Regions from separate parts of the Rhizobium sp. P1_B8 genome, predicted to be linked through region 1. Evidence: riboswitches for the same ligand, from Rfam matches in the RefSeq annotation. Region 1 holds a riboswitch; each other region holds the start of a gene.
What was found. A riboswitch is a leader RNA that binds a small molecule or an ion and turns the genes downstream of it on or off. The one in region 1 is predicted to bind thiamine pyrophosphate.

Region 1 (9,981 bases):
ATGGCGTGGATGCAGCATCCTGATCGGCCTGGAAAGCGTCACATCCGCAGTTTCCAGATAGAGCATTTCGCCTCGCACGCCGCGCATGCCGGAAAGTCGCGGTATCGCCGCTGGCCCGGTGCAGTCGAGCACGCGGGCAAATCGCCGGTCTTGCGGCTCGTGTCCGCCGAAATGGAAGACGACGCCACGCTCGCGGAGCCTGCCGGCTAGTCTGGCCAGTGCGCGGCGTGGATCGAGATGCGCTTCCTGCTGGAAGAAAAGAGCCTTTTCGAAGCGGCCGGCAAGTGCAGGTTCGAGGTCGGTCACACCCTTGCGATCGATCCAGACATGACCGGTCGTGCGCGCCGCAAACCGGACGAGATCCGGAAGGTCACGCGGCTGCGCCACGACCAGAGTACCGCGGCGACGAACCTCGCCGGGCACGGCCTCCTCCCACCATCCGGCCGCGCCCAGGCCCAATGTCAGGACAATCTCTTCGGCCGCCTCCCGTTCGCAATAGGGTGCGAGCATTCCTCCAGCAAAATGCGAGGCGCCAAGTCCCGCCGCGCCGGCTTTTTCGATCACCTCGACCGAAAAGCCCCGCCTGATGAGTTCATGGGCCGCCGCGAGGCCGGCAACGCCGGCTCCTTTGACGAGAAAGGTAGACATTATGCGTTACCCGGAAGGTCTGCGACCGGCATGTAAAGATCGCCGCCATCGCGGTATTTGGCGGCCATGGCTTGCAACCCCTCCCTCTGCGCTTCGGCGCGGATATCGTGCGAAATCCGCATCGAGCAGAATTTCGGGCCGCACATGGAGCAGAAATGCGCCACCTTATGCGCCTCCTTCGGCAGCGTTTCGTCGTGGAAGGAACGGGCGGTTTCCGGATCGAGCGAGAGGTTGAACTGGTCCTCCCATCGGAACTCGAAACGGGCGCGCGACAACGCATCGTCGCGCACCCGCGCCGCCGGATGGCCCTTGGCGAGATCGGCGGCATGTGCCGCGATCTTATAGGTGATGACGCCCACCTTGACGTCGTTGCGGTCCGGCAGGCCGAGATGTTCCTTGGGCGTCACGTAGCAGAGCATGGCGGTGCCGAACCAGCCGATCATCGCAGCCCCGATGCCGGACGTGATGTGGTCATAGCCCGGCGCGATATCGGTGGTTAGCGGTCCGAGCGTATAAAAAGGCGCCTCGCCGCAAACCGCGAGCTGCTTGTCCATGTTTTCCTTGATCTTGTGCATCGGGACATGGCCGGGACCTTCGATCATCACCTGGCAATCCTTCGCCCAGGCGATTTTCGTTAACTCGCCGAGCGTTTCCAGTTCTGCGAACTGCGCCGCATCGTTGGCATCAGCGATCGAGCCTGGCCGCAGGCCATCACCGAGCGAGAAGGAAACGTCGTAAGCGCGGCAAATGTCGCAGATCTCCTCGAAATGCTCGTAGAGAAAACTCTCCCTGTGGTGGTGCAGACACCACTTGGCCATGATCGAGCCGCCGCGGGAAACGATGCCGGTGACGCGATTGACGGTCAGCGGAATATAGGCGAGCCGCACGCCGGCATGGATGGTGAAATAGTCGACGCCCTGCTCGGCCTGTTCGATCAGCGTATCGCGATAGACCTCCCAGGTGAGGTCCTCGGCAACGCCGTTTACCTTTTCGAGTGCCTGGTAGAGCGGCACGGTACCGATCGGCACCGGCGAATTGCGGATGATCCATTCGCGGATATTGTGGATGTTTCGGCCGGTCGACAGGTCCATGACGGTGTCGGCACCCCAGCGGATCGCCCAGACCATCTTCTCCACTTCTTCCGCCATGGACGAGGTAACAGCCGAATTGCCGATATTGGCATTGATCTTTACCAGGAAGTTCCGGCCGATGATCATCGGTTCGGATTCTGGATGGTTGATATTGGCGGGAATGATCGCTCGGCCTTCCGCGACTTCCCGACGGACGAAATCCGGTGTCACGAAATCCGGGATATGGGCGCCAAAACTTTCGCCGTCGCGGATGAGAGCTTCCTTGGTCGCCTGTCGTCCGAGGTTTTCGCGAATGGCGATGAATTCCATTTCCGGCGTGACGATGCCGGCCCGCGCATAAGCGAGCTGGGTAACGGCCCTCCCCGCCTTCGCCTTGAAAGGCTGGCTGCGAACGGGGAATTCCGGCGTCAGCCTGTCGCCTGAAACAAAGCCGTTATCCTCCGGCCTGACGATGCGGCCCCCGTAGGATTCAACATCACCGCGAGCAAGAACCCAGCTTTCGCGCAGGCGTGGCAGGCCTGCATCGATGCGGATTTCGGCACCTTCTGCGGTGTAGGGACCCGAAGAATCGTAGACAGTGACTGGCGGTTCGCCAGAGGTCGGATGCAGTGCGATCTGACGCATCGGTACGCGGATATCCGGATGAATGGTGCCTGCTTTCAGGACTTTCGCGGAGGCGGGAAGCGGACCTGTGGTGACGACCGGAGTGAGTTTGGTGGCTGCAATATTCATGGTTCGAGGCTCCAAGTTTTGACGTTTGGAGACCCAGTTCCAGTGTTGGAATGATGAAAAAACGCCGTGGATTCCGAAGGACGGATACCCGCCCTCGCTGCCGCAGCGCCCGCACCGTCCCTACGCCAGTATGAACTGGATCAGGTTCAACGGGTCACTGCGCCTCGGGCGGCCAAAGCCGATCCGACCAGCAGTATCTCAGCCCCTTGGCGGGACCCCCCTGGTGAATAGGGCTAAGCTATTGTGAGAAATGCCGCTCCGTCAAGCCCTTAGGGCACCATTGAGAACCCATATCCCGACCGCTTGAGTTCTGTTCATCGCGCCGCTGGGCTGACTGGCTTCGTGGAGTTTAGCGAATGTGGCATGCTCAGCGCCGCCCCAATTCCCCGCCAGAACCTCCAGGAACGCAAAGCAATCGCCAACGGCTCGGTGCCCATCCGCTGTCACCCGACCACCCCTAGCGGCACCACTTTCGCCGGCGACAATAGAATGCCCTCGAAAAGCCAACTTGCGCATGGCGTCTCTCGCCAAAGCTGCGCAAACCAGACTGTTTTTCATGCCCATCCTGTCAATGATCGGGAAAAGGGCAATAAGATCAATAATTAGACGGTATGATCGGTTTTTAATCAAAAATCAAAAAGCTCATCATTTTGGCAGAATTTGCGGTTTATTTGGCCGAATATGAAACATCAGGTCTCTTGCCTCGTGACGGTATTGCAAGTGTAATTCTCCTCGTCTGATCGGCGCTTACGGCGTAATCAGACCAGCAAACAGCAGCGGAGCCGCCTTTTCAGCCCGGTCATTTGGCCGAGACGGCGGAGGCGTGCTCGGACGGCAAGGGGATGAGGCATGACAAAGCTTGCGACGACAATTCTGACCGGGTTTCTCGGGACCGGCAAGACCACGCTTCTCAATCACCTGCTCACCTCAATCGAAAACGAGAGCGTAGCGGTGATCGTCAACGAATTTGGGGAGGTCGGCATCGATGGAAAGCTCGTGGTGCCGACGGCGGACGAGGTCATCGAGCTGAACAATGGCTGCATCTGCTGCACTGTCAGGGGCGATCTCATCGCCGCGATCGGCGAACTGCTGCGCTCCGGACGGCCAATCGACCGCATCATCATCGAGACTTCGGGTCTTGCCGATCCGGCGCCGGTCATCCAGTCCTTCCTGCTCGACGAAACGCTCGCCAGGCGGCTGCAGCTTGATGCGATCGTGACCGTCGTCGATGCCCGCCATATGAAGCAACAGCTCTCTCAGGACGAGGCGAGGGAGCAGATCAGCTTTGCCGACGTGCTGCTGCTCAACAAGATCGACCTGGAGAGCGCCGAGGACCTTGCCGCCACCGAGCAGCAATTGCGCGGGATCAATCCGCTTGCCCGGATCATCCGGACGAGGGATTGCAAGGTCGAGCTCTCCGCGGTGCTCGACGTCGGCGCCTTCGACCTCAAGAACATCCTGTCTATCGACCCCGATATTCTCAAGGACCATGAACACGAGCACGACCAGAGCATCGGTTGCGTGGCGATCCAGGACTTCGGCCCGCTCGATCCAGCGGCGCTGAACGTCTGGCTCAATCGCCTGGCTCAGGAGATCGGCACGGACCTCTTCCGCATGAAGGGCGTGCTGAATCTCCACGGCGAGCAGCGCCGCTATGTCTTTCACGGCGTGCACATGACGCTTGAAGGACGCCCCGGAAAGGCCTGGGGGCCTTCGGAAAAGCGGCTCAACGAAATCGTCTTCATCGGCAGAAACCTCGACGACGCGATGCTTCGAGACGGCTTCATGAGCTGCCTCAGCCAGCAGCGCGCGCTGGCATCCTGATGCGCATCCGCCCAACCCCTCAACAAGGAGACAGACCCATGCCCCCGCTCGTTGCCGCAATGATCAGCCTCGGTGTGCTCGGCGCCATCGACACCTATATCACCGCGACGATATTTCCCGTTCCCGTGTGGGTCACCTTCATCGCCTGGGCGTCGTTCTTCGCCTGCGGCGGCGGAAACCAGGGGCTGGTCAAATCGATCGTTTCCAACTGGACCGGCATCGGCATCGCCTCGATCACGCTGCTGATCATCCAGTATGGCCCGGCCCACCCGATCTTTGCGGCGATCCTGGTCGGCGCCGGCACCTCAGCAATGATCCTGGCCTCGGCCATCCCGATCTTGAACTTTCCGCCGGCGATCGTCTTCGGCTTCGCCTCTCTCGTCGGCACCAGCGCGGCGACGGACACGACGATCGTCACCTCAGGTCTCAATCATCCGACCCTCGTCGCCATGGCCGCGATGCTGCTCGGCGGCGTCTTCGGCCTGCTCTCGGAAATCGGAACCCAGCTTCTGGCCGGCAAGAAATCCGCGACCGCCTGAGCGTCATCGTCACCATTCACCATAAAGGAACGATCCCATGAAACTTCAGCATTATCTTGGCGGCCTTGAGGGGCTGGGGCCCGTGAGCACCGAAACGCGCGTTTTCGTCGATGTCTGGGAAACCAGGATCTTCGGCATCCATACGGCGATGATGGCGCTGTCGCCGCAGCTTCCCCTTCCCGAGACGCCATCGACGTTCAAGACCATCTGGACCTGGGCGGACCTCAGGAAAGGGGCGGAGTCCCTCAATCCGTTCGATTATTTCAGGTTTCGCTATTACGAGAAGTGGCTCGGCGGAATATCGGGATACTTCATCGACAACGGCTATATCACGGCAGAAGAGCTCGATGCGCTGACGGAGGAATATTACAACGAGCCGTCGAAGCCGCTGCACGAGGCCGGCGATGAGGCGATCGACCGGCGCGTCGTGCAATATCTAGTCGAAGGCGACAGCCCCAAGCGCGACGTCGGCGTGACCTTCGAATTCAAAGTCGGCGATACGGTGGCGATCCGCGATGTGCCGACCGTCGAGCATACGAGGCTGCCCGGTTTCCTCCGCAACAAGTTCGGAACGATCGAGACCGTCTATGACGGGGCTTACACCTATCTCTGCGACACCGGCCCCGACGGCGTCGGCGCGGCGATGCCGGTCTACTGCGTTCGCTTCGAACCGAGTGACCTCTGGCCCGATAATGCCGAGAAGAATTTCAGCCTCTATGCCGATCTCTACGCCCACTATGTCGAGGCACCGGAAGCCGGCGAAGCCTCCAAGGCCGCCTGAGACGCACACCAGTCGCCGCCATTCCAGTCAAGGAGCCACAACAATGATGGACCGTTTTCACTATCGCCAGGACCGGGAAGCCTACAGCGCCGCCCGCGTCAAAGCCCTGGAAGCCCTGCTGATCAAAAAGGGCGTGATCACCGACAAAACCGTCGATACAGTCCTCGATTTCTTCGAGACAAAGATGGGGCCGTTCAACGGCGCCAAGATCGTCGCGCGCGCCTGGGTCGACCCGGCGTTCAAGGACAGGCTCGTCGCCGACACGCCGAAGGCCATCGCCGAACTTCAGTTGCCCGAGGGCATGGCGGGTGCCGAGGGCGAACACATGCGCGCGGTGGCCAACGCCCCCCATGTCCATAACCTCATCATCTGCACGCTTTGCTCCTGCTATCCGTGGCCGGTGCTCGGCCTGCCACCCTACTGGTACAAGGACCCGACCTTCCGCAGCCGTGCCGCCCGCGAGCCGCGCGCCGTACTGACGGAGTTCGGGCTGGCGGTTCCCGATGCGGTCGAGATCAAGGTCTGGGATTCCAGCGCCCAGATCCGCTGGTTCGTCGTGCCGGAACGCCCGGCCGGCACGGACGGGCTTTCCGAAGCGGAACTCGAGGCCCTGGTCACGCCCGAAGCGATGATGGGTGTCGCCGTCGCCAGGGCAGCGTGAGGAGGGGACATGCTGACGCAATTCGAGCATTTCGCCGTCACCGAGATGATGGGCAGCACCGACAACCCGCCGCGGGCGAACGGCTCGCTCTGCTTCGGCAGCGAGTGGGAGCGAAAGGCCTTCGGCATGGCGCTTGCGCTCGCCAAGGACGGCTTTTTCGAATGGGACGACTTCCGCGACGAGCTGATCAGCACGATCAGCGCCTGGGAAGCGGCCCATCCAGTCGATCGATCCTCCTGGAATTATTATGACCAGTTCCTGGCCGCCCTCGAAAAGGCCGTGGCGAAATCCGGCGTCATCGACGCAGACGAGATCAAGGCCGCCTTCGCGGCCTGATCACCATAGAGCGCCGCGCGTCCCGCAGGACGCGCCAAGGACGTTCTATCACTTTGAATTGGCGCATGATCCTTTCCGAAATCGATTCCGATTTTCGGGGTTATGCGCTGGCCCTTCAGTCAACATGTTATCGGCGCCAAAGGCGCCATGTCGAAAGGTTTTCCGATGTCCACGCCCTATATCGTCTCATCCTCGGCACCTGTTGCCACCGCTTCCGCCACGAGGCTGCTTCAGTCGGCGATTGCCGCCTGCCTTGGCCTCATGATCGTCGGCTTTGTCGGCTTCTCGCATATCGAAATCGTCCACAATGCTGCGCATGACTCGCGCCACGCCAACGCGTTTCCGTGCCACTGAGAGGAGAATGACAATGTCGCTGTTTCGCTCGATCGTCTTCACCGCGGTGCTCGTCGGCAGTATCGTCGGAACCGCTGTCACGGCCGTCCAGTTCTTCGGCACGAGCCAGCTCATCGCCAAGGCTGAAGTCTACGAGAAAGCGGGTGAGGCACTGCCGGCGGCAGGCGCCGCAGCCGCTATTCCCGCGGGACACGATCATGCGGCGATGGCCGCTCATGACCATGAAGAGGGAGGTTGGGAGCCGGCCGACGGCGTCGAGCGGACGGCCTTCACGCTGGCCGCCAACATTCTCACTGCCATCGGCTATGCGCTGGCGCTGACCGGGCTGATCTCGATGCGCGGCAAGGCGCTCGGCTGGCGCGAAGGGCTGATGTGGGGGCTGGCGGGTTTTGCCTGCGTGATGATCGCGCCGTTGCTGGGATTGCCGCCCGAACTGCCGGGCACGCCATCCGCGCCGCTTGCCGACCGGCAGGTCTGGTGGATAGCGACGGCGGCTGCGACGGCTTGCGGCCTCGCCCTGATCGCCTTTCACAGGAAGCCGTGGACGGCGGTCGCCGCCATCGTGCTGATCGCGGCTCCGCATGTGATCGGTGCGCCAGCCGCGCCAGAGGGCCGGCATGCGCTGGCTCCGGAAGCGCTCGAACATCAGTTCATCGCCGCCGCAGCCATGACCAGCCTCGTCTTCTGGGCGCTGCTCGGATCGCTGACGGGCACGTTCTTCCGGCGTTTCGAGGCATAGGGTGGAAGAGTTGCACCTGACATGGCGCGAGGATATCAACTCGCTGCAGTTTGACGCCGGCAACGGCGGCCACTGTTTCGTCCACCGGTTTGCGCTGCGGACATTGCTCGGCGCCAGGCCTTCGCCGGACGAATGCCTCGCCTTCGCCAGGCGGAACGCCCCTGCGTTGCTCAGTGCCGCCCGGCAGAGGATCGAGGCCGGCGAGGCACCGGCACAGCGGAATTTTCATCTCGACAGCCGGCAGATCCGCCGCAGCCTTTCGTAAGCTGGCAGGCTAATTGCATGAATTGAACATGCGGGCGTTTCCGGATCCGCATCGCAACAGGGGTCAAGGCAATGCGCATTGTTATTCTTTCCCCGCCCGGGGTCCAGTCTCTAGATATCGTCGGCCCCGCCGAGGTCTTCTGGGAAGCCGCCCAAAGGCTTGGCGACACGGATGCATACGACATACAGATCATGTCGACAGGAGCGGCGTCCGTCAACGGAACGGGCAAACTCCGGTTCCTCGCCGACCGGACGATCTTCGACCCGGACGAGCCGATCGACACGCTGCTTGTAGCTGGCGATCCGTCGTTCCAGACGATCGATCCCGAGGTTATCGCGTGGCTGCAGCGGCGGGTGCCGACGGTCCGGCGCTTCGGGTCGATCTGTACCGGCGTGTTCCTGTTGGCGGCTGCGGGGCTGCTCGACGGAAAGAACGTAACGACGCATTGGGAATGTGCCGGCAAGTTCGCCAGGGACTTTCCGGCAATCGATCTCGATCCCGATGCGATCTATATTCGCGACGGTGCACTCATAACGGCTGCGGGCGTCACATCGGGCATCGATCTGGCGCTCTCGCTGGTCGAAGAAGATCACGGGCGCGATGTCGCGATGATCGTTGCCCGCTACATGGTGATGTTCATGAAGCGTCCAGGCGGACAATCGCAGTTCAGCGCCCATCTCGTCGGCCAGATGTCGGAAACGACGCTGATCCAAAAGGCGCAGGAATATGTGCTGGCAAACCTCGGCGCTTCGCTCGCTGTAGATGATCTGGCGCAGAAAATAGGCATGAGCAAACGCAATTTCGCCCGGGTGTTCCGCCGCGAGCTCGGCATGACGCCAGCGGACTTCGTCACGGCGGCGCGAACCGACGCTGCCCGCCGTCTGCTGGAGGATACCGCCCAGCCGCTGCAGAAAATCGCCGCCATGTGCGGCTTTAGCGACGTCAATGCGATGCGCCGCGCCTTTGCGCGAACGATCGGAGTGAGCCCTAACCACTATCGCGGCCGCTTTCAACGTTCCGCGCCTGCCGGTATCGAACGATCCAAGTATATGATTTATGAGACCCGCCATGCGCGCCGACAGGAGCTGCGATTGTAATGGACGTTCATGCCCTAATCCCCGAAAATTGAAGGGGGACTCAGGTCAGAGGAAAATCCCGGCGGATTCGGTTGTGATCTTGCATCCGAAACTTACGCAACGAAGACCAATCACCGTTGGCGTTTCTCATGCGCAGCGGCCTGACAAAACCTAGCTCTTGAGAGGATATGAACTTCTGACCCGCCAATCGCGGGCAGAGCTTACTCTAGCCATTTGCGACCGTGCTCTTGAAAGCGGTTGCGACAGAGAATCTAGACAAACTGTCTTCCAAGTCTTGATCATCAATGTGCATAGATCTAATGAGGCACGCGTCAGTGACCTTGGGAGTTTAGAATGCAAGTTATGGTACGTGACAATAACGTTGAGCAAGCGCTCCGTTTTTTGAAAAAGAAGTTGCAGCGCGAGGGCGTTTTCCGGGAGGCCAGACTTCGGGAGCGTTTTGAAAAACCCTCCGAAAAACGTGCTCGTGAAAAAGCCGAGGGTATCAGGCGTGTCCGCAAGCTGGCTCGCAAAAAACTTGAGCGGGAAAGCGGTATCTCGGTTCCCAAGAAAGCGAGAGCTTTCGCTCGCTAGCAGGGATCGGGCGACGAATTTTTCGTCTGTCGACGATAGGACTTTCTCGTGCCCGAGATGTCCTTTTCCTGAAGGCCATACGGGGTGTCCGACGACAAGCGGATAGCTTCGAGATCGGCGTTGGCAGCGAGCATGTCAGCAAATGATTCCACCGCAATGATCCGAGTGGAACGCGGTCAAGCGGTGTGTTTGCGAATACGGTCTTCGAGACAACGCTCGCAGCAATTCCCGAAACGATGAGGCCAACCTTTGCCAGACCCCTTTCTCCCCCTATCATCACGCCCTCGGCTAGGCCCACTTCCAGATTTCAACTCCGCTGCTTCCAATTAACAATCTGGTGA
Region 2 (9,981 bases), on a different contig from region 1:
CAGCCCTTTCAGCGAGAAGCGGATATTGACGTCCTGGCCGTTCATCAGCCGCACCAGCCCTTCAGCACTCGAGCCTTTCTTCAGCGCCGCGGCCGTCTTCGTATCCAGCGCCTGCTGCGCCCAGCATCCGGACTGGTTGCAATTGCGATAGTCGAGTTTGGCGACCGGCTTACCATCGGCATTGATCGACAGGCCGGAGGGCAGGAAGACGTTGAGCGGCAGAAGGGCGGTCAGCATCAGCCGCGGCTTGCCCTTGTCGCCCTTGCCCTGGGAACCGGCCGGCGAAGCTGCGATCGCCAACGTCAGGATATTGACGGGTTTGCCGTCTTTGGCGACTTGCGCGACCTGGGCGACTTCGCAGGCCTCAGTGCCTGCCGAACCGGTGCAGCGATAATACCAGTCGTCGAATTTCTGGGATTTCATGGCCGGCGCCGGTTGAGCGGGCGCCTGCACCTGTTCCGGTCCTTGATCGGTCGGAACAGGTGATTGCGAAAAAGCCGGGTTGGCACAAGCAATGAATATCAAAACAGGGGCGATAGTCGGACGAGTCCGCTTCATGCCGATTCTCAAAAATTTTCTCATTGAAAATACAACTTCAGGAAGATTTTATTCGGGTGTAAAGCCCTATCGCTACAATCCATCATTTAGTCAACCTAAGCGTGTCAGCACGGTAAAGTTTCCGTTAGATATTTACTTCACGTTCTGGGAGATTAAGTCTTGCCTTGGCTGAGACTCGCCCTCAACGAATTCGCCAAGAGATTTCAACGCTCGAATAAAACCGATTGGCGAGGACCATGAGACGACGCGCAACTTACGCGAAGCTGTCCACCTGCCCGCTTGCATTGAAAATTCGACAGATGAACGGATAGGATGAATAATTCCGCACTATCCGCACTGCTGCGAAGTCTTGAAAAGATGAGCCTCGTTCCTTCGAAGAAAAGAGCCGCTCCGGCATCTGTGTTTTTCTCGATGCTCCTCACAAATACAGAGATGTATTTTAGAAATTCATTGCACCCACGGTTGCTACTGTTATTCTTCTCGAAAAGGAGAGGACAGCCGCATGGCAAAACGGCAACGACGAGGGCAGCCCGGAACAGAACCCGCAGACGACATTCTGGAAAACCTGGTCAAGACACGAATCGGCGGCGATCTCTCGTCCTTCATGAAGGGCGATCCAGACCCATAAATCATCCATAGCCATCGTCGCGCCGCGTCGGTCGCAGAATTGTCATTTTCAGGATGACATCAGCCCCGTTCTCTGCGAAAAAGAGCGCGATGAGAGACAGGGGCGTTCGTCGACAGACGGGCTGAGAAGCACCCTTCGAACCTGAACCGGATAATGCCGGCGGAGGGAGTCGCTCGGGGTCGCGGCTTAGCCCGCACGAACCGCCCCGTGCCCGCCCCCGCCTGAAAGGGGCCATATGCAGACCAGGACCACACCAGGAGCGATGCTGAAGGCGATGCGCGAGAAGCCGCCGCTCGTTCAGTGCATCACCAATTACGTCGCCATGAACATCGCCGCAAATGTGCTGCTTGCATCCGGCGCCTCGCCTGCCATGGTGTATGCCGCTGAGGAAGCCGGGGAATTCGCCGGGATCGCCAATGCGCTGACAATCAATATCGGCACGCTGTCGACGCAATGGATCGACGGCATGCAGGCAGCGGCGAAGGCAGCGACATCAGCCGGCAAACCCTGGGTGCTCGATCCGGTCGCCCATTATGCGACGGCTTTCCGCCGCAACGCGGTCGCCGACCTCCTGGCGCTGCGTCCGACCATCATCCGCGGCAACGCCTCCGAAATCATCGCGCTGGCCGGCGGAGAGAGCCGCGGCCAGGGCGTCGACAGCCGCGACCCGGTCGAACAGGCGGAAGGTTCGGCGCGATGGCTGGCTGAACGTCAGCGGGCGGTCGTCGCCGTCACCGGTGCGGTGGATTTCGTCACCGACGGCGAGAAGGCCGTGCGCATCGAAGGCGGATCGGCGCTGATGCCGCAAGTCACCGCGCTCGGTTGCTCGCTCACCTGCCTCGTCGGCGCCTTTGCCGCGACGGCACCCGAAGACACCTTCGGCGCGACGGTTGCGGCACTTGCAACCTTCGCCATCGCCGGCGAAGAGGCCGCACTTGGGGCGGCCGGCCCCGGTTCCTTCTCATGGCGTTTCCTCGATGCGTTAGCTGCGCTCGACCCCGAAACGCTTGACGCCAGGGCGAGGATATCGGCGGCATGAAGGCTTTCGACCTTTCGCTCTATCTCGTCCTCGACCCCGATCTGTGCGCCGGGATCGGCATGGTCGAAACGGCGCGACTTGCCGTTGCCGGCGGCGCGACCATGGTGCAACTGCGTGACAAACATGCCGCCACCATCGGGATGATCGAGACCGGCCGCGCCTTGAAACAGGCATTGGAGGGGACCGGCGCCCTCCTCATCGTCAACGATGATGTCGAGGCGGCAATCGCCATCGGCGCCGACGGTCTGCATATCGGCCAGGAAGACATGGATGCACACAAAGCGCGGACGATGATCGGCCCCGACATGATCCTTGGCCTCTCGGTCGAGACCGCGCCGCTCGCCGCCGCCGTTGATCCTGGTCTGGTCGATTATACCGGCGTCGGACCGGTGTTTGCGACACCGACCAAGGCCGACCACAAGCAGCCGATCGGTTTTGACGGTCTTGCCAAGCTGGTGAAGGCCTCGCCGGTGCCATCGGTCGCGATCGGCGGGCTCAAGGCGGATCATGTCGCCCAAGTGTTCGCCGCGGGCGCGAAAGGGGTTGCCGTCGTTTCCGCCATCTGCGGCACGCCAGATCCTGAAGCGGCCACGCGCCACATCGCCGCAGAAATCCGAAAGGCCCGTGCATGATCCGCAACGTTCTCTCGATCGCCGGCTCCGATCCCTCCGGTGGCGCCGGCATCCAGGCCGATCTCAAGGCCTTTTCCGCCCGCGGCGTCTACGGCATGGCGGTGCTGACCGCGTTGACGGCGCAGAACACGCAAGGTGTCAGCGGTGTGCATCTGGTGCCGCCGCAATTCGTCGCCGACCAGATCAATGCCGTCTTTGCCGATGTCCGCGTCGATGCCGTCAAGGTCGGCATGATCGCCAATGCCGGCATCGCCGACGCCGTTGCCGGTGCGCTGACTGACCACCGCGACATTCCGATCGTCATCGATCCTGTCATGATCGCCAAGGGTGGAGCCGCCCTGCTCGCGCCTGAAGCGGTCGACGTGCTGACCCATCGGCTGCTGCCGCTTGCCACGCTGCTGACCCCGAACCTGCCCGAAGCCGCCGCGCTGCTGCACCAGCCGGTCGCGACAAATCGCGCTGACATGGCGGCGCAGGCCGAACGCCTGCGCGCGCTTGGCCCGGCCGCAGTGCTGGTCAAGGGCGGCCATCTCGACAGCGACGAGAGCCCTGACGTGCTTGCCACCGCCGCCGGCCTGCACTGGTTCGAAGCCAGGCGCGTGCCGACCAAGAACACCCACGGCACCGGCTGCACGCTCTCCAGCGCCCTGGCGGCCGAGCTCGCCAAGGGCGCCTCGGCGCGGGAGGCGGTCGCCATCGCGAAGGAATACCTTGCCGGCGCGGTCGCGGCTGCCGGAAGTCTCACCGTTGGCTCCGGCCACGGTCCGGTGCAGCATTTTCATGCGCTCTGGAAAGACGATATATAAGCACTCGCTCAGCGAACAAGCCGCCAATTGAAAACGGCCCGGCCTCCCGGGCCGTTTTTTCGTTCGGCACCTACTTTGCGTTGAAACCGCGGCGACTGCGGCGGGGCGTCCCTTTCTCTCGTTGAAAAACCTTGTTGACAAGCCCTGCCAGATGGCCAAATCTATGACACTAAAAGGGGATACATTCCGCAATAACGGAATAACTGGAGGAATGACAGGTGCCAGACCTGCTTGTGAGCTTGTATTCCACTGAGCTCGCCGACCTGAGACAGAAGGCCGGCGATGTCGGCGTCTCCATCCGCCCGGCCCTCCCCCCGGAACTGCATCTTATCGTCAGCTGGGTTCGCGAACAGTTCAGCGAGAACTGGGCAAGCGAAGTCACAGTCGCCTTCTCCCGTCAGCCCGTTGCCTGCCTGATCGCCGTCGACGGCGGCAAGCTGCTGGGCTTTGCCTGCTATGACACGACGGCGCGCGGCTTCTTCGGCCCGACCGGCGTCGACCCCGAAGCGCGTGGCAGGGGCATCGGGCTCGCCCTCTTTTCCGCCTGCCTTCAGGCCATGAAGACGCTCGGTCACGCCTATGCCTTCATCGGCGACGCCGGCCCGGTCGATTTCTACGCCAAGACCGCAGGCGCAATCGTCATCCCCGCCCCCGACAAGGGCATCTACGAAGGCATGCTGAGAAGCACGCCGAAATGACCATCTGATCCGGAGTTACAGAATTGTCCTCGACCCCGCTCGCCCTTTTCGTCGGCCTCCCGAATCCCACTATTTCGGATGATGAATTCGCCCTCTTTCGCGAAACCAATCCGCTCGGCCTGTTCGTCGGCCGGCGCAATCAGCGCGAGCCGGAACAGACGAAGCGGCTGATCGACCGCTTCCGCGAGGCCGTCGGCCGCGACGACGCGCCTGTCTTCACCGACCAGGAAGGCGGCCGCGTTCAGCATCTCGATGCCGGCCCCTGGCCGCTCTTCCGCAGTTTCGGCCAGTTTGCCGAACTTGCGCGCCGCGATTTCGATCTCGGCAAAAAAGCACTGCGCCTTTCCTCCCAGGCCATGGGCGCGATGATGACGGAACTCGGCCTTTCCAGCGGCTGCTCGCCCGTTCTCGACCTCGTCTTCGAGACGACGAGTGCGGTCATCGGCGCCCGCTCCTTCGGCCCAGATCCCGATTTCATCGCTGCCCTCGGCCGCGAGGTGGTCGATGGCCTGCTCGAGACCGGCAACATGCCCGTCATCAAGCACATTCCCGGCCATGGCCGCGCGACGCTCGACTCCCACAAGGAGCGTCCGGTGGTCGACGCCAGCCGCGAGACGCTCACCGCGACCGATTTCAGGCCCTTCGTCGCGCTGAAGGATACGCCCTGGGCGATGGTCGCTCATGTCGTCTACTCGGCCTATGACGCGGAGCTGCCAGCGTCCGTCTCGCCTGTTATGCACGACGTGATCCGCAAGGAGATGGGCTATGACGGCGTGCTGATATCAGACTGCATCTTCATGGAGTCGCTCTCCGGCACCCTGCCGGAACGCGTCAAACAGGTGCTCGACGCAGGCTTCGACATCGCGCTCCACAGCCACGGCGACATCCCGGAAAGCGAAGCCGCCGCCAAAGCCGCCCGTCCGCTGACGGAAGCTGCCCTGCAGCGGATCGCCGCCGGCAAGGCCCGCCTCGGCAATCTCAAGATCGATGTCCGCGCCGCCCATGCGCAAGTCGAAGACATGTTTGCAAGCGCGCTGGTCTCCTGACCGGCACGTCATCTCTCACCGCATAAGAAAAGGGGAATAACACATGAAAAAATATCTTCTCGCAGCCGCCGCCCTGACGCTGCTTTCGGGATCTGCCGTGGCGCAGACGATCCTGACGGCGAATATCGAGCCGGCGACGACCTGGGTTCGCAACTTCAATCCGTTCAACCAGACCTCGTCGCGCCAGTCCACGCTCGACTTCATCTACGAGCCGTTGGTCATCTTCAACCGCTTCGACAGCAACAAGCCGGTCTATCGCCTGGCCGAAAGCTTCAAACTCTCCGACGACCTGAAGAGCATCGATTTCAAGCTGCGCCCGAACCTGAAATGGTCGGACGGCAAGCCGTTGACCGCAGCCGACGTCAAGTTCACCTATGATTACCTGAAGAAGTTCCCGGCGCTCGACTTCGTCAGCATCTGGACCTTCATCACCGATATCCAGGCGGTCGACGCCCAGACGGTGCGCTTCACGCTTGCCAATCCGAGCTCGCTCGCCGCCGAGCAGATCTCGCAGCTGCCGATCGTTCCGGAACATGTCTGGAAGGACGTCGCCGATCCGGTCACCTTCGCCAACGAGACCCCTGTTGGCAGCGGCCCGCTGACGGAAGTGCCGCGTTTCACCGGCCAGACCTACGATCAGTGCCGCAACCCGAACTATTGGGATAACGAGCATCTGAAGGTCGATTGCATGCGCTTCCCGCAGCTTGCCGACAACAACCAGATGCTGACCGCAACGGCCGACGGCACGCTCGACTGGGGTGTCTCCTTCATTCCCGATATCGACAATGTCTACGTGTCCAAGGATCCGGCGCATTTCCACTACTGGTATTCGCCAAGCAGCATGGTCGCCTTCCTGTTCAACTTGGAAACGGCGAACGAGAACAACAAGAAGGCCTTCAACGACCTGAAGTTCCGCCGCGCCGTCTCGATGGCGCTCGACCGCAAGACGATGATCGACGTCGCCGGCTACGGCTATCCGACGCTGAACGAAGACCCCGGCCTGATGGGCGAGCTCTACAAGAGCTGGGCGGACCCATCCGTCAAGGCCGACTTCGGCAAGTTCGCAGCCTATGATGCCGACGCCGCCAAGGCCCTGCTCGACGAGGCGGGCTACAAGGACAAGGACGGCGACGGTTTCCGCGACAATCCCGACGGCACCAAGATCTCCTTCTCGATCATCGTCCCCAGCGCCTGGACCGACTGGATCGACACCGTCAACCTCGCCGTCGAAGGCATGCAGGCGGTCGGCATCGACGCCAAGATCGAAACGCCGGAGGAAGCCGTCTGGACCGGCAACCTCATCAACGGCACCTTCGATGCGGCGATCAACAGCCTGCCGGCATCGGCTTCGCCCTATTACCCCTACAAGCGCGCTTTCAGCGCTTCGGATAAGGGCAAGACCCGCTTCACCGCGCAGCGCTGGTTCTACCCGGAGGTCGAGAAACTCGTCACCGAGTTCACCCAGACCGCCGATCTTGCCAAGCAGAAGGACGCGATGAACAAGGCGCAGCGCATCGTCGCCGAAAACATGCCGATGATTCCGGTGTTCAACAATCCGAACTGGTATCAGTACAACACCAAGCGCTTCACCGGCTGGTCGACCAAGGAAAACCCCTTCGTCAATCCGTCGATCTCGCGGACCAATCCGGCACGCCTGCTGAATCTGCTCGCTCTCGAGCCGGTCAAGTAAGCATCACGATCTCCGGAAGCGGCGTAGAAAGCGCCGCTTCCGTCACGACGGAGTCCCCATGGCTTTCCTGCTTCGCCGCCTCGTCTTCTACATGGCAGCCTTCATCGCGGCAGCGACGATCAATTTTTTCCTGCCGCGGCTGATGCCGGGCGATCCGGTGCAGATCATGTTCTCGAGCGCCGGCACCGAATTGCCGCCGGAAAGCCTGCAGGCGTTGAAGCTCACCTTCGGCTTCGTCGACGGTCCGCTCTGGCAACAATATCTCACCTATCTCGGCAGCATCTTCACCGGCGATCTCGGCCGCTCGATCAAGTATTTCCCGCTGCCCGTCACCTCGGTGCTCGGCCATGCGCTCATCTGGACGGTCGGGCTGATGGGCACGGCCACCATCGTGAGCTTCGCGCTCGGCACCTTCCTCGGCATCGTCGCCGCCTGGCGTCGCGGCAGCAAGTTCGATGTCGTCGTCTCCGTCGGCGCGATTTTTGCCACCTCGGTGCCGGCCGTCGTCACCTCGCTGATCGTGCTCTTCATCTTCGGCTTCACGCTCGGCTGGTTTCCGAACGGTTATGCCGCCGACCCATCACTCGATCCGGCCTTCAGCCTGCAATATATCGGCAGCCTCGCCTATCATGGCATCCTGCCGATGGTGACGCTCTGCACCGTGCTGATCGGCGGCTTCACCGTCACCATGCGCAACAACATGATCAACCTGCTCGGCGAGGACTATATCGTCATGGCCCGCGCCAAGGGCCTTTCCGACCGGCATGTGATGCTCTGGTATGCGGCGCGCAACGCCCTGCTGCCGACCGTCTCCAGCCTTGCCATCGCCATCGGCACCATCCTCGGCGGTTCGCTGGTGACGGAGGTCGTCTATAACTATCCCGGCCTCGGCAATATTCTCTATCAGGCGATCCTCGCCCGCGACTATCCCGTCATCCAGGGCCAGCTCCTCATCATGACCGCGACCATGCTGATCGCCAATTTTATCGTCGACGTCAGCTATGTGCTGCTCGACCCGCGGCTGAAGGGAGCATGAGATGAAGAACCTGCTTCAAAACCGCAAGGCGCTGATCGGCCTCGTCATCATCGCTTTCATCGTCTTCGTCGCGATCGCAGCGCCCCTCCTGACGCAATACGACCCGGCCGCCCGCACCGGACGACCGCACCAGGCGCCGTCACTCGACCATATTCTCGGCACCACCCGCATCGGCCAGGATGTCTTCGCCCGGCTGATCTACGGTGCCCGCACCTCGCTTGCCGTCGGCTTCGGCGCCGGCCTGCTGATCACTCTCGTCGGCACGGCACTCGGCATCATCTCCGGCTATCGCGGCGGCAAGACCGACGAGATCATCAGCTTCTTCACCAATATGGTGCTGGTCGTTCCGAACCTGCCGCTGCTCTTGGTGCTTGCCGCCTTCATCGGCCAGGCAAGCCCCCTCGTCATCGCCCTCATCCTCGGCGCCACCTCCTGGGCCTGGGGCGCACGCGTCACCCGTGCCGAAACGCTCTCCGTCAAGCAGAAGGATTTCGTCAAATCGGCCGAGATGATGGGTGAGCCGCAATGGCGCATCATGACATTCGAGATCTTTCCCAACGTGATTTCTATCGTCGGCATCAATTTCATCGGCAGCGTCATCTTCGCGATCATCACCGAAGCGACGCTGGAATTCCTCGGCCTCGGCGATCCGAGAGCGATCTCCTGGGGCACCATGCTCTACAACGCGCAGAAGGCCTCGGCCCTTTCGGTCGGCGCCTGGTGGGATATTCTCACCCCCTGCTTCGCGCTCGCCTTCCTCGGCATCGGCATGTCATTGCTGAACTTCGCCGTCGACGAGATCGCCAATCCACGGCTGCGCACCGGCAATCATCTGAAGCGCTGGTCCCTGCTCGTCCGTTCCGGGGAGGGCCGCCTGTGACGCAGCCGCTGCTCTCGGTGAGGAATCTGACAATCGATTATATCGGCGAGGAAAAGGATTTCCGCGCCGTCAAGGATGTCAGCTTCGATATCGCACCCGGCGAGGTCTTCGGCCTCGCCGGCGAATCCGGCTGCGGCAAGAGCACCATCGCTTTTGCCATCAGCCGCCTGCACAAGCCACCGGCGCTGATCCGCAAGGAAAGCCGCATCCTGCTCGATGGCCGCGACGTGCTCAGCCTCGACCGGCAGGCGCTCAGTGCGTTCCGCTGGCGCGAGGTCGCCATGGTCTTCCAGAGCGCCATGAACTCGCTGAACCCGGTGCTGCGCATCGAGACGCAATTCTACGACATGCTACGCACTCACAAGAACATGAGCCGCGTGGAAGCCCGCGAGCGCACCGCCGAGATGCTGACGCTCGTCGATATCGCGCCGGATCGCATGCGCGACTATCCGCACCAGTTTTCCGGCGGCATGCGCCAGCGCATCGTCATCGCCATCTGCATGGCGCTCGATCCGAAGCTCGTCGTCATGGATGAGCCGACGACGGCGCTCGACGTCGTCGTCCAGCGCGAAATCCTGCAGCGCATCAACGAACTGCGTCGCAGCTTCGGCTTTTCCGTGCTGTTCATCACCCATGATCTCGGGCTGATGGTGCAGTTCTGCGACCGCATCGGTATCATGCTCGCCGGCAAGCTGGTGGAGCAGAACACGGCCGAGGCGATCTACAGGACGCCCAAGCATGACTACACGAAAAAGCTCTGGGCCTCCTTCCCCTCGCTGCATGGAGGAGTGCTGCTATGACAGACGCCATTCTCGCACTCGACCAGGTGACGAAGACCTTCGGCCATGGTTCCGGAGCCGTGCATGCGGCACGCGCCATCTCGTTTTCGCTGCATGCCGGGCGGGCGCTGGCGCTCGTCGGCGAATCCGGCAGCGGCAAGACCACCTGCGCCCGCATGGCGATGCGCG
Region 3 (9,981 bases), on a different contig from region 1:
CGTCACTTCCCAGTCGCCATAGCCGTTGCGCGGCGACATCACCTTGCGCACGCGGTTGATGCGGCGCTCCGCATTGGTGAAGGTGCCGTCCTTCTCCAGGAAGGTCGAGCCCGGCAGGAAGACATGGGCGTAATTGGCGGTCTCGTTGAGGAACAGATCCTGCACGACGACGCATTCCATCGCCGCAAGCCCGGCTGCGACATGTTTGGTATCGGGATCGGACTGCAGGATGTCTTCACCCTGGATGTAGATGCCCTTGAAGGAGCCGTCGACTGCCGCGTCCAGCATGTTCGGAATACGCAGGCCCGGTTCGTTGTTGAGCTTCACGCCCCAGAGCTTTTCGAAGATGTCACGCGTCGCATCGTCGGAAATGTGCCGGTAGCCCGGCAGTTCGTGCGGGAAGGAACCCATGTCGCAGGAGCCCTGCACATTGTTCTGGCCGCGCAGCGGGTTCACACCGACGCCGGGACGGCCGATATTGCCGGTCGCCATAGCCAGGTTGGCGATCGCGATGACCGTGGTCGAGCCCTGGCTGTGCTCGGTGACGCCGAGGCCGTAATAGATCGCACCGTTGCCGCCCTTGGCATAGAGCCTTGCCGCGCCGCGCAGATCCGCCGCCGGCACGCCGGTGAAGATCTCGGTCTGCTCGGGACTGTGCTGCGGTTCGGCGACAAAGGCCGCCCAATCCTCGAACTCCGACCAGTCGCAGCGCTCGCGGATGAACGCCTCGTCAAAGAGGCCTTCGGTGACGATCACATGCGCCAGCGCCGTCATGACCGCGACATTGGTGCCGGGCTTCAGCGGCAGGTGATACGAGGCCTCGATATGCGGCGAGCGGACGATATCGGTGCGGCGCGGATCGATGACGATGAGCTTGGCGCCCTGGCGCAGCCGCTTCTTCAGCCGCGAGCCGAACACCGGATGCCCGTCGGTCGGATTGGCGCCGATGACGACGACGACATCCGAATGCTCGACGCTGTCGAAATCCTGCGTGCCCGCCGAGGTGCCGAACGTCTGGCCGAGGCCGTAGCCGGTCGGCGAATGGCAGACGCGGGCGCAGGTATCGACATTGTTGTTGCCGAAGCCGGCGCGGATCAGCTTCTGCACCAGATAAGTTTCCTCATTGGTGCAGCGCGACGAGGTGATGCCGCCAATCGCCTCGCGGCCGTATTGATACTGGATGCGGCGGAACTCCATCGCCACATGCGCGAAGGCTTCGTCCCAGCTGACTTCCCGCCAGGGATCGCTGACCTTTTCGCGGATCATCGGATTGAGGATGCGGTCCTTGTGGGTGGAATAGCCATAGGCGAAGCGGCCCTTGACGCAGGAATGGCCGCGATTGGCCTGACCGTCCTTCCACGGCACCATGCGCACCAGTTCCTCGCCGCGCATCTCCGCCTTGAAAGAACAGCCGACGCCGCAATAGGCGCAGGTGGTCACGGCCGAATGCTCCGGCTGGCCGATCTGGATCACCGATTTCTCCGTCAGCGTCGCCGTCGGGCAGGCCTGGACGCAGGCGCCGCAGGACACGCATTCGGAATCGATGAAATGCTCGTGCATGCCGGGCGAAACGCGTGAGCCGAAGCCACGGCCCTCGATCGTCAGCGCGAAGGTGCCCTGTACTTCCTCGCAGGCGCGCACGCAGCGCGAACAGACGATGCACTTGGAGGGATCATAGGTGAAGTAGGGATTGGATTCGTCCTTCGGCATCCATTTCAGATTGATGTCGCCATTGCTGCGCGCCTTGACGTGGTTGTCGCCCTCATAGCCGTAGCGCACATCGCGCAGGCCGACGGCGCCCGCCATGTCCTGCAATTCGCAATCGCCGTTGGCTGCGCAGGTGAGACAGTCGAGCGGATGGTCGGAAATATAGAGTTCCATCACGCCGCGGCGGATATCCTTCAGCCGCCCCGTCTGCGTGTGCACCACCATGTTTGCCGCCACCGGCGTCGTGCAGGAGGAGGGTGTGCCGTTGCGACCCTCGATCTCGACGAGGCAGAGCCGGCAGGAGCCGAAAGCGTCGACCATATCGGTGGCACAGAGCTTCGGCACCTTGATGCCGGCCTCCATCGAGGCGCGCATGATGGAGGTGCCCTCCGGCACGCTGATCTGCTGTCCGTCGATGGTGAGCGTCACCATGGCCTCGGACTTCGAAGCAGGGGTGCCGTAGTCGATTTCATGGATGAGAGACATGATTGGTCTCCTTGCTTGAGATGGTGACGTCAGCGCAGGCGTTCCATGAAAAACTCGTCATTCCGCCGCCTCCACCAGAGGTGCCGGCGAAAAATCCTCCGGGAAATGCGTCATGGCGCTCATGACGGGATAGGGCGTGAAACCACCCAGCGCACAGAGCGAGCCGAACTTCATCGTGTTGCAGAGATCGGCAAGCAACACCCGGTTCTTCTCCGGCTCGATACCGCGGGCGATCTTATCGGCCGTCTCGACGCCGCGCGTCGAGCCGATGCGGCAGGGCGTGCACTTGCCGCAGCTTTCGACGGCGCAGAATTCCATCGCGAAACGCGCCTGCTTCAGCATATCGGCCGTTTCGTCGAAAACGACGATGCCGGCATGGCCGATAAGCCCGTCCTTGGCGGCGAAGGATTCGTAATCGAACGGCGTGTCGAACAGCGCCCGCGGGAAATAGGCGCCGAGCGGTCCGCCGACCTGCACGGCTTTGACCGGCCGTCCCGTCACTGTACCGCCACCGATCTTGTCGACGATATCTCCGAGCGAAAGACCAAAGGCCGTCTCAAAGAGGCCGCCATATCTGACATTGCCCGCAATCTGCAGCGGGATGGTGCCGCGTGAGCGGCCCATGCCGAAATCGCGGTAGAAGGCCGCACCCTTTTCCATGATAACGGGCACCGAAGCCAGCGAGATCACGTTGTTGATGACGGTCGGACAGTTAAACAGCCCCTTATGCGCCGGCAGCGGCGGCTTGGCGCGCACGATGCCGCGCTTGCCCTCGAGGCTGTTCAGCAGCGCCGTCTCCTCACCGCAGACATAGGCGCCGGCGCCGGTGCGCACCTCGATATCGAAGGCGCGGCCGGATCCGAGCACCGATGGTCCGAGGATACCGGCCTGGCGCGCGAGGCCGACGGCCTCGGTCATGACAGCGATCGCATGCGGATATTCCGAACGCGTATAGACGAAACCCTTGGTCGCCCCGGTCGCCAGCCCTGATATCGCCATGCCCTCGATCAACACGAAGGGATCGCCCTCCATGATCATCCGGTCGGCAAAAGTGCCGCTGTCGCCCTCATCGGCATTGCAGACGATATATTTGCGTTCGCCGGCGGCGTCGAGAACGGTCTTCCACTTGATGCCTGTGGGAAAGCCGGCGCCGCCGCGTCCGCGCAGGCCGGAATCGGTGACTTCCTTGACGATTTCGGCTGATGTCATCGAAACGGCGCGGCGAAGGCCGGCAAGACCGCCATGCGCCTCGTAATCCGCCAGCGAAAGCGGATCGGTGACGCCGCAACGGGCGAAGGTCAGGCGAGTTTGCTCCTTGAGGAACGGGAGGTCTTCAACCTCCCCGAGACAGAGTCGATGCTCGGCTCCATCAATCATCCCGGCATCGAACAGATCAGCCACATCCTTGGACTTCACGGGTCCATAGCCGATGCGCTTTCCGGCTACCTCGATCTCGACCAGCGGCTCCAGCCAGAACATTCCGCGCGAGCCGTTGCGCACGATCTCGGCATCGAAGCCGCGGGCGGCGATCTCCTGGGCAATCGCCTTTGCCACCTTTTCGGCCCCGAGCGCCAGCGCTGCGGCATCGCGCGGAACATATATCCTCACCGTCATCGACGTACCTCCGCGACGAGTTCCGCCGCCGTCTGATCGTCGACCCGGCCATAGAGCTCGCCGTCGAGCATCACCGCCGGCGCGCAGGCGCAGAGCCCGAGACAGTAGACCGGCTCCAGCGTCACGCCGCCATCGAGCGTCGTCTGATGAAAATCAATGCCGAGCAGCGCCTTGACGCGCTCGGCCAGCGCGTCGCCACCCATCGACTGACAGGCTTCGGCGCGACAGAGCTTCAGCACGTGCCGGCCGGCGGGATGGTCGCGATAATCGTGATAGAAGGTCACCACGCCATGCACCTCGGCACGCGAGAGGTTCAATTCCTCCGCGATGACGGGCATGGCTTCCTGCGGCACATAGCCGAATTCCTGCTGAACCTCGTGCAGAATGGGAAGCAGCGGCCCTTCGAGAAATCGAAGATCGGCGACGATGGCTCGGGTGCGCGCTGCAATATCGCCTTCGGCGATATGAATGGTCATAAGGCAGCCCTCCCGGCGGCTTGCTCGTTGCGGAATAGCGGGCCTCCCCCGGCCGAGTGCTATTCCGGAACTACCATTTCAGGGAAGCAGCCGGCGATCAATAAAGCTATCTCGTTGCTTGATAGGTTTTTTCTATCAGAGTTCTTCGTCTTGCACGAGCACCCTCGCCTCGTGCAGCAAGGCCGATACAAGCGGCGTAAAGGGCTCGCGATAAGGCGCAACAAGGCCGACCAGATGATGCGCCTCCGGCTCGACGATCGGGATCATGCGAATTTCCACTGGGAATCCAAAGGATTTGGCCACATTGCGCGGCATGATGCTCGCCCAGCGTCCAGTCCTGACATGCGAGAACAGCACGATCATCGAGTTGGATTCGAGCGTCGGATGCGCTGTGGCGCCTGCTTCGGTCAAGTGGCGGTTGATGATCCGACGGTTCTGCATGTCGGCAGTCAATAGACAAAGCCGAAGATCGCCGATCTCCCGCCAGGTCACGTTGTCGCGATCGGATAGCGGACTGCCTGCAGCAGTGATCAGATTATAGCGCTCGGCATAGAGGGGAACGGTCGTGACGCGGCCGAGCGGCTCGTTTTCGAGATAGGTGATGCCGGCATCGATTTCGAGGTTTTCGAGCATGCTCAGCACCTGCAGCGAATTCCGCGAGACGATCGAAAAGGTCACGCCGGGATGCCGCTCCTGAAAAGGCGTAGTAATGCGCGAAAGCATGGCGAGCGCGGTCGGAATAGCGGCGAGGCGGATGTGGCCGGAAAGGCCGCGGCGCGCGGCGCGCATCTCTTCGCGCATGGTGCGGGCATCGCCGACGATGCGTCGCGCCCATTCGAGCACGCGCTGCCCTTCCGGCGTCAGCCCCTGGAACCGCGAACCGCGCTGCACCAGCATGACGCCAAGCTGATCCTCGAGCTGCCGGATGGCAGCCGAAAGCGTCGGCTGCGAGATCCCGCACTCCTCCGCGGCGCGGCCAAAATGCTTTTCGTTGGCAAGGGCGATGAAGAATTCCAGCTTGTCGATCATCCGGTCTCCCGATCCGGCATCACATCATCCGGGTCAGTTCATCTTTGACGCAGCAGCCGTGCTCCGCAAGGGCGATCGCTAACTGTTTTCTGCAGCGGGAAAAAGATCGAACAGCGATTCGAGGAAGGCAAGCACGCTGACATTGCCGATGCTGTAATAGACCAGCCTGCCCTGACGGCGCGTATGGACCAGGCCTTCGAGCCTTAAACGCGCCAGCTGCTGCGAGACCATGGCCTGCTGTATGCCGAGGATGTTCTCGATTTCACTCACCGTCCGCTCCTCGTTCGCCAGTATGCAGAGGATCAGAAGTCGGGTCTGGTGCGCTAGCGCTTTCAGCAGATCGCTCGCTTCGTGGGCTTTTCCAGCGAGTTTGTGCAATTCCTGGCCGGTCATCCCCGGCTCGGGTTTGGGCAACGGCATTCGGTATTATCTCGGAAGGGAGGCGATGAGGTAGATCAGCACAATAGCATATTCGCACAAGCGAATTGGTCAAAAGTGATGAAATGCCAAAAAAGGTCCAAACAAATCAGCAGATAAGCTGACCGCCGTTGATCTCGATCACCTGTCCGGTGATGTAGCCCGAGAGCGAGGGAGCCGCCAGGAACAGATAGGCGGGAGCGCAGTCCTCCGCCGTGCCGAGCCGTTGCAGGGGGATGGATTTTCTCGTCTGCTCCAGCTTTTCGCGGGAAGAATAGCGCTCATGGAATTCCGTCTCGATCGTTCCTGGCGATACGCAATTGACGCGGATTCCGTCCGGTGCAAGCTCACGGGCAAGCGCCTTGGAATAGGTCGCAACGAAGGCTTTCGAGGCCGAATAGATCGAGGAACCGGGGCTGCCGCCGGTCAGCGCCGAAATCGAAACCGTGTTGACGATGGCAGCGCCTTCAGCCGCCTTCAATGCCGGCAGCAGCGCGCGCGTCAGCGCCACCACCGATGTCTGGTTGAGCCGCACGACCGCCTCATATTCTGCGTCGGTGAGCGTCGCAGCGGGAAACCGACCAAGCATGGTGCCGGCATTGTTGACGAGCACATCGACCCTGTCGAAGAAGGCGAGAGCATCTTCAGCAAATTGCGCTGCCCCACCGACCGCGGAGAAATCGGCATGCAGCAGCAGCGCCCGTCTTTCGGATTCAGCCGTCAGCAGGAAATCCGGGAGGTCGCGTCCCGGCTTGCGCCCGGTATGGACGATTACTTTCGCGCCGCAGTCCAGGAACTGCCGGGCCACTTCAAGGCCGATGCCGCGACCGGCGCCGGTCACGACCACATTGCGATTTTCGAACAGTCTGGGATGAAACACGAAGCCGTCCTCCTCGCGGACAGTGCCGCCGGTTGCGTCACTCGCCCTTAACATATGAGCACGCCGACCGAAAGAAAGGCGTGCATCGATCTTTCCGGGAGAGACTTGGTCTCGCCCCGGAAACTGCTCTTCCCAAGAAGTTCCAGCCTTTTAGTTTTCGGTCTCCAGAAGCCGCGCGCCTGGCCCCTCCCTGCCGAGCCGGTCGCAGGGATTGCGCAACGGACAGCTTTCGATCGACAGGCAGCCGCAGCCGATGCAACCTGTCAGACGGTCGCGCAGCAGGCTAAGCCGCCTGATTCGCGCGTCGAGATCATCCTTCCAGCGCGCCGACAGCGTCTGCCAGTCGGCGACGGTCGGCGTGCGTCCCTGCGGCAGGGACTCGAACGCCGCCTGGATTTCCGAAAGCGGAATGCCAACACGCTGCGCCACCTTGATGATGCCGAGCCGGCGCAGCACATCGCGGCCATAGCGCCGCTGGTTGCCGCGGGAGCGGATGCTCGAGATCAGCCCCTTGGTCTCGTAAAAATGCAGCGCCGAGACGGCCAGGCCGCTGCGCTCTGCCACTTCACCGACCGTCAGGAGCTTGCCGAGCGGCGCCGCAGGAATTGTATCCATCACCTCTTGACCTCAATATTAGTTGAGGTTTTATAACCTTGGCTCCTGCAATCGTAAAGTCCAATCGCAACAAGGAGCGACGCGTGAAAACACCCACCAGGCTGGCTGTCATCTATGGGAGCACGAGAGAGGGCCGCATCTGCGACCGGGTGGTCAAATGGCTGACGCAGGAGCTCGTCCGCTTCCCGCAATTTGATATCGACATCATCGACCCGCTGGATTTCGCGCTGCCGGCCAACCGTGACATGACGCACCCCGAAATCGACAGGCTCGCCGGACGGCTTGGCATGGCCGACGCCTTCATCATCGTCACGCCGGAATACAATCACAGCTTCACCGCCTCGTTGAAGTCGATCATCGATTTCTTCTTCGAGCCCTGGCAGGGCAAGCCGGTCGCCTTCGTTTCCTATGGCGGCATATCTGGCGGCCTGCGCGCCGTCGAACAACTGCGGCTCGTCTTTGCCGAACTCCACGCCGTGACGATCCGCGATTCGGTCAGCTTTGCCGCACCTTGGAACCGCTTCGACACAGACGGGCGGCTCGACAATCCCGCCGACGCAATGCGTTTGCTCGATCGGATGATGGCGAGGCTGGAATGGTGGACGCAGGCGCTCGTCACTGCCCGCAGCGATCGTCCCTATACCGACACAGAGCGCCGCGCGTCTTTTCGGACGCGCTAAGGACGCTCTATTACTTTGAATCTGCGCATAATCCTTTCCGAAAATCGATTCCGATTTTCGGGGTTATGCGCTAGCCGCCTGAGGCAGAGAGCTCCGGTTCCGTTCCCGGCAGGTACGGAACCATTGGGAACACCCGGACAGGACCTCCGTCCGGGTGTTTCCCGTCGCATCAGGTCCATCCCGACCGCGCAGACGGGTTCGCAATTTTGCTGTTGCGGGGAGGAAACCCCGGTGATAGTTTCCGCGCAAATAACAGGGGAGCTCCGTATCGCCGGGGCTGAGATGTGAGGTGCCAGCCTCTGGACCCTTCAAAGCTGATCTGGGTAATGCCAGCGGAGCGAGGTTCAGATGTTCTCAGGCGCACAGGTGTCACTCTATCCGATGTCCGGCAATTTCGTCGGCATCATTCTTGATGCCGTCAAGGCGCTCGACCCCTATCGCGACCGGCTGCGCATCGAGACCGATGACATCTCCACACTGCTGGTCGGCCCGCCTGACATTCTCTTCGCCGCCATGCACGATCTTTTCGTCGCCGCCGCAAAGACCGGCGAGCATTGCGTCCTGTCAGCCGCCGTTTCACGCGGCTGCCCCGGCGAGCCCGACGACGTCATCTGCGGCGTCAACCCCTCCCTCGGTCAGGCGGAGCCGCTTGCCGAGCGCATAACAGCCGCACTTGCCGCCGTTGAAACCACCACCGAGACCGGCCAGCCGACCGCTGCGCAATTCTCGCTCTACGTCATGGCAACCGGTACCCATATGGACGAGATTTATGGCTGCATCGACTTCCTGAAGCGCTCTGGCACCTTCGACCGTGCCAAGAATTTCTGCACCAGGCTTTCTGGCGATGCCGGTGCCGTCTTCGCAACCATTCGTGAGGCCTTCTATCGCTTCGGCGACCCCGAGGGACATGTTACCCTCGACATCACGGCGTCTGCCAATAGCCCGACGAAAGCCTGAAATCGAACGCTGATGACACTGCCACAACCATCGGCTTCGCGCCTTGCCGCGCTCCGCGCCGCTCTCTACCGGGGCATACCCGCCTTGCTGGCCGGCTGCGTCTTTTTGGCGGCATGGGAACTCTATGTCGATCTTTCCGGTATCAAACCTTCCATCCTGCCGGCGCCTTCGCGCATCGTCATCCAGGGCTGGCTGAACCGCGAGGCGCTGATATCAAACACCTGGCCGACGCTCGGCGCGACACTCGGAGGTTTCGCGCTGTCGCTGGCCTTCGCCTTCGCCGCCTCGATCCTCATGGATTTCGTGCCCTTCATGCGCCGGGCATTGCTGCCGATCTTCATCGCCAGCCAGACCCTGCCGCTGGTGGCGATCGCGCCCCTCGTCGTCCTCTGGTTCGGCTTCGGCCTGTTGCCGAAGATCCTGCTGGTGGCGCTCGTCACCTTCTTCCCGCTGCTCGTCGCCTTGCTGCAGGGCTATGAATCGACTGACCGCGACATCGCCGAATTGCTGAATTCGATGAAGGCGAGCCGCTGGCACATTTTCCGCCTGGCACGGCTTCCCTCCTCGCTGCCCTATTTCTTCGCCGGCCTGCGGATCTCGATCACCTATGCTGTCGTCGGCGCGATCTTTGCCGAATATGCCGGCGCCGCCCGCGGCCTCGGCATCTATATCCTCAACGCCAAGAACAATTTCCGTCCCGATCTCGTGCTCGCCGCCGTCGTCATCAGCGCCGTTCTGACACTCTGCCTCTTCGGAGCGACGCTATTGATCCAGCGCCTCGTCATGCCCTGGCAGCCAACCGCGGAGCGGCGCCGATGAGCGATACAATGGTTGAACTGCACAATATCTCGAAGTCCTTCGACGGCATGAAGGTGCTCGGCGATATTTCGCTCGCCGTCGCAGACGGCGAGTTCGTTTCGATCGTCGGCCCGTCCGGCTCCGGAAAATCGACGGTGCTGCGACTGCTGACCCAGGCACTGCGCCCCGATGCCGGCACCATGCTTTTTAAGGGCGTGCCGCTGGAACAGGCGCCGCATTCCTTCGCCTTCATGCCGCAGCGCGACGCGCTGATGCCCTGGCGCCGGATCATCGACAATGCGGCACTCGGTCTCGAGGTGAA

Region 2: it holds a riboswitch for thiamine pyrophosphate, as region 1 does, so the genes downstream of both, thiM (hydroxyethylthiazole kinase) here and thiC (phosphomethylpyrimidine synthase ThiC) in region 1, are expected to answer to the same signal.
Region 3: it holds a riboswitch for thiamine pyrophosphate, as region 1 does, so the genes downstream of both, AC1D2N_RS21895 (YkoF family thiamine/hydroxymethylpyrimidine-binding protein) here and thiC (phosphomethylpyrimidine synthase ThiC) in region 1, are expected to answer to the same signal.

The regions. Positions count from the first base shown of each region.
Region 1 covers NZ_JBFTZZ010000040.1:28,033-38,013, forward strand. The annotation lists gene thiO (glycine oxidase ThiO) at 1-648, opposite strand, end outside; gene thiC (phosphomethylpyrimidine synthase ThiC) at 648-2,471, opposite strand; TPP riboswitch at 2,571-2,703, opposite strand; gene AC1D2N_RS32455 (CobW family GTP-binding protein) at 3,321-4,295, shown strand; gene AC1D2N_RS32460 (DUF1097 domain-containing protein) at 4,334-4,834, shown strand; gene nthB (nitrile hydratase subunit beta) at 4,872-5,615, shown strand; gene nthA (nitrile hydratase subunit alpha) at 5,659-6,276, shown strand; gene AC1D2N_RS32475 (nitrile hydratase accessory protein) at 6,286-6,612, shown strand; gene AC1D2N_RS32480 (CbtB domain-containing protein) at 6,778-6,966, shown strand; gene AC1D2N_RS32485 (CbtA family protein) at 6,980-7,705, shown strand; gene AC1D2N_RS32490 (hypothetical protein) at 7,707-7,970, shown strand; gene AC1D2N_RS32495 (GlxA family transcriptional regulator) at 8,042-9,067, shown strand; gene rpsU (30S ribosomal protein S21) at 9,401-9,640, shown strand.
Region 2 covers NZ_JBFTZZ010000011.1:15,178-25,158, forward strand. The annotation lists gene AC1D2N_RS14725 (invasion associated locus B family protein) at 1-582, opposite strand, end outside; TPP riboswitch at 1,275-1,371, shown strand; gene thiM (hydroxyethylthiazole kinase) at 1,422-2,225, shown strand; gene thiE (thiamine phosphate synthase) at 2,222-2,857, shown strand; gene thiD (bifunctional hydroxymethylpyrimidine kinase/phosphomethylpyrimidine kinase) at 2,854-3,663, shown strand; gene AC1D2N_RS14745 (GNAT family N-acetyltransferase) at 3,882-4,361, shown strand; gene AC1D2N_RS14750 (glycoside hydrolase family 3 N-terminal domain-containing protein) at 4,385-5,407, shown strand; gene AC1D2N_RS14755 (ABC transporter substrate-binding protein) at 5,451-7,097, shown strand; gene AC1D2N_RS14760 (ABC transporter permease) at 7,156-8,133, shown strand; gene AC1D2N_RS14765 (ABC transporter permease) at 8,135-9,013, shown strand; gene AC1D2N_RS14770 (ABC transporter ATP-binding protein) at 9,010-9,813, shown strand; gene AC1D2N_RS14775 (ABC transporter ATP-binding protein) at 9,810-9,981, shown strand, end outside.
Region 3 covers NZ_JBFTZZ010000018.1:31,229-41,209, reverse strand. The annotation lists gene fdhF (formate dehydrogenase subunit alpha) at 1-2,193, opposite strand, end outside; gene AC1D2N_RS21930 (formate dehydrogenase beta subunit) at 2,251-3,807, opposite strand; gene AC1D2N_RS21925 (formate dehydrogenase subunit gamma) at 3,804-4,283, opposite strand; gene AC1D2N_RS21920 (LysR family transcriptional regulator) at 4,419-5,312, opposite strand; gene AC1D2N_RS21915 (ArsR/SmtB family transcription factor) at 5,391-5,732, opposite strand; gene AC1D2N_RS21910 (SDR family NAD(P)-dependent oxidoreductase) at 5,839-6,609, opposite strand; gene soxR (redox-sensitive transcriptional activator SoxR) at 6,760-7,224, opposite strand; gene AC1D2N_RS21900 (NADPH-dependent FMN reductase) at 7,308-7,904, shown strand; TPP riboswitch at 8,149-8,262, shown strand; gene AC1D2N_RS21895 (YkoF family thiamine/hydroxymethylpyrimidine-binding protein) at 8,253-8,861, shown strand; gene AC1D2N_RS21890 (ABC transporter permease) at 8,874-9,680, shown strand; partial or broken gene AC1D2N_RS21885 (ABC transporter ATP-binding protein) at 9,677-9,981, shown strand, end outside.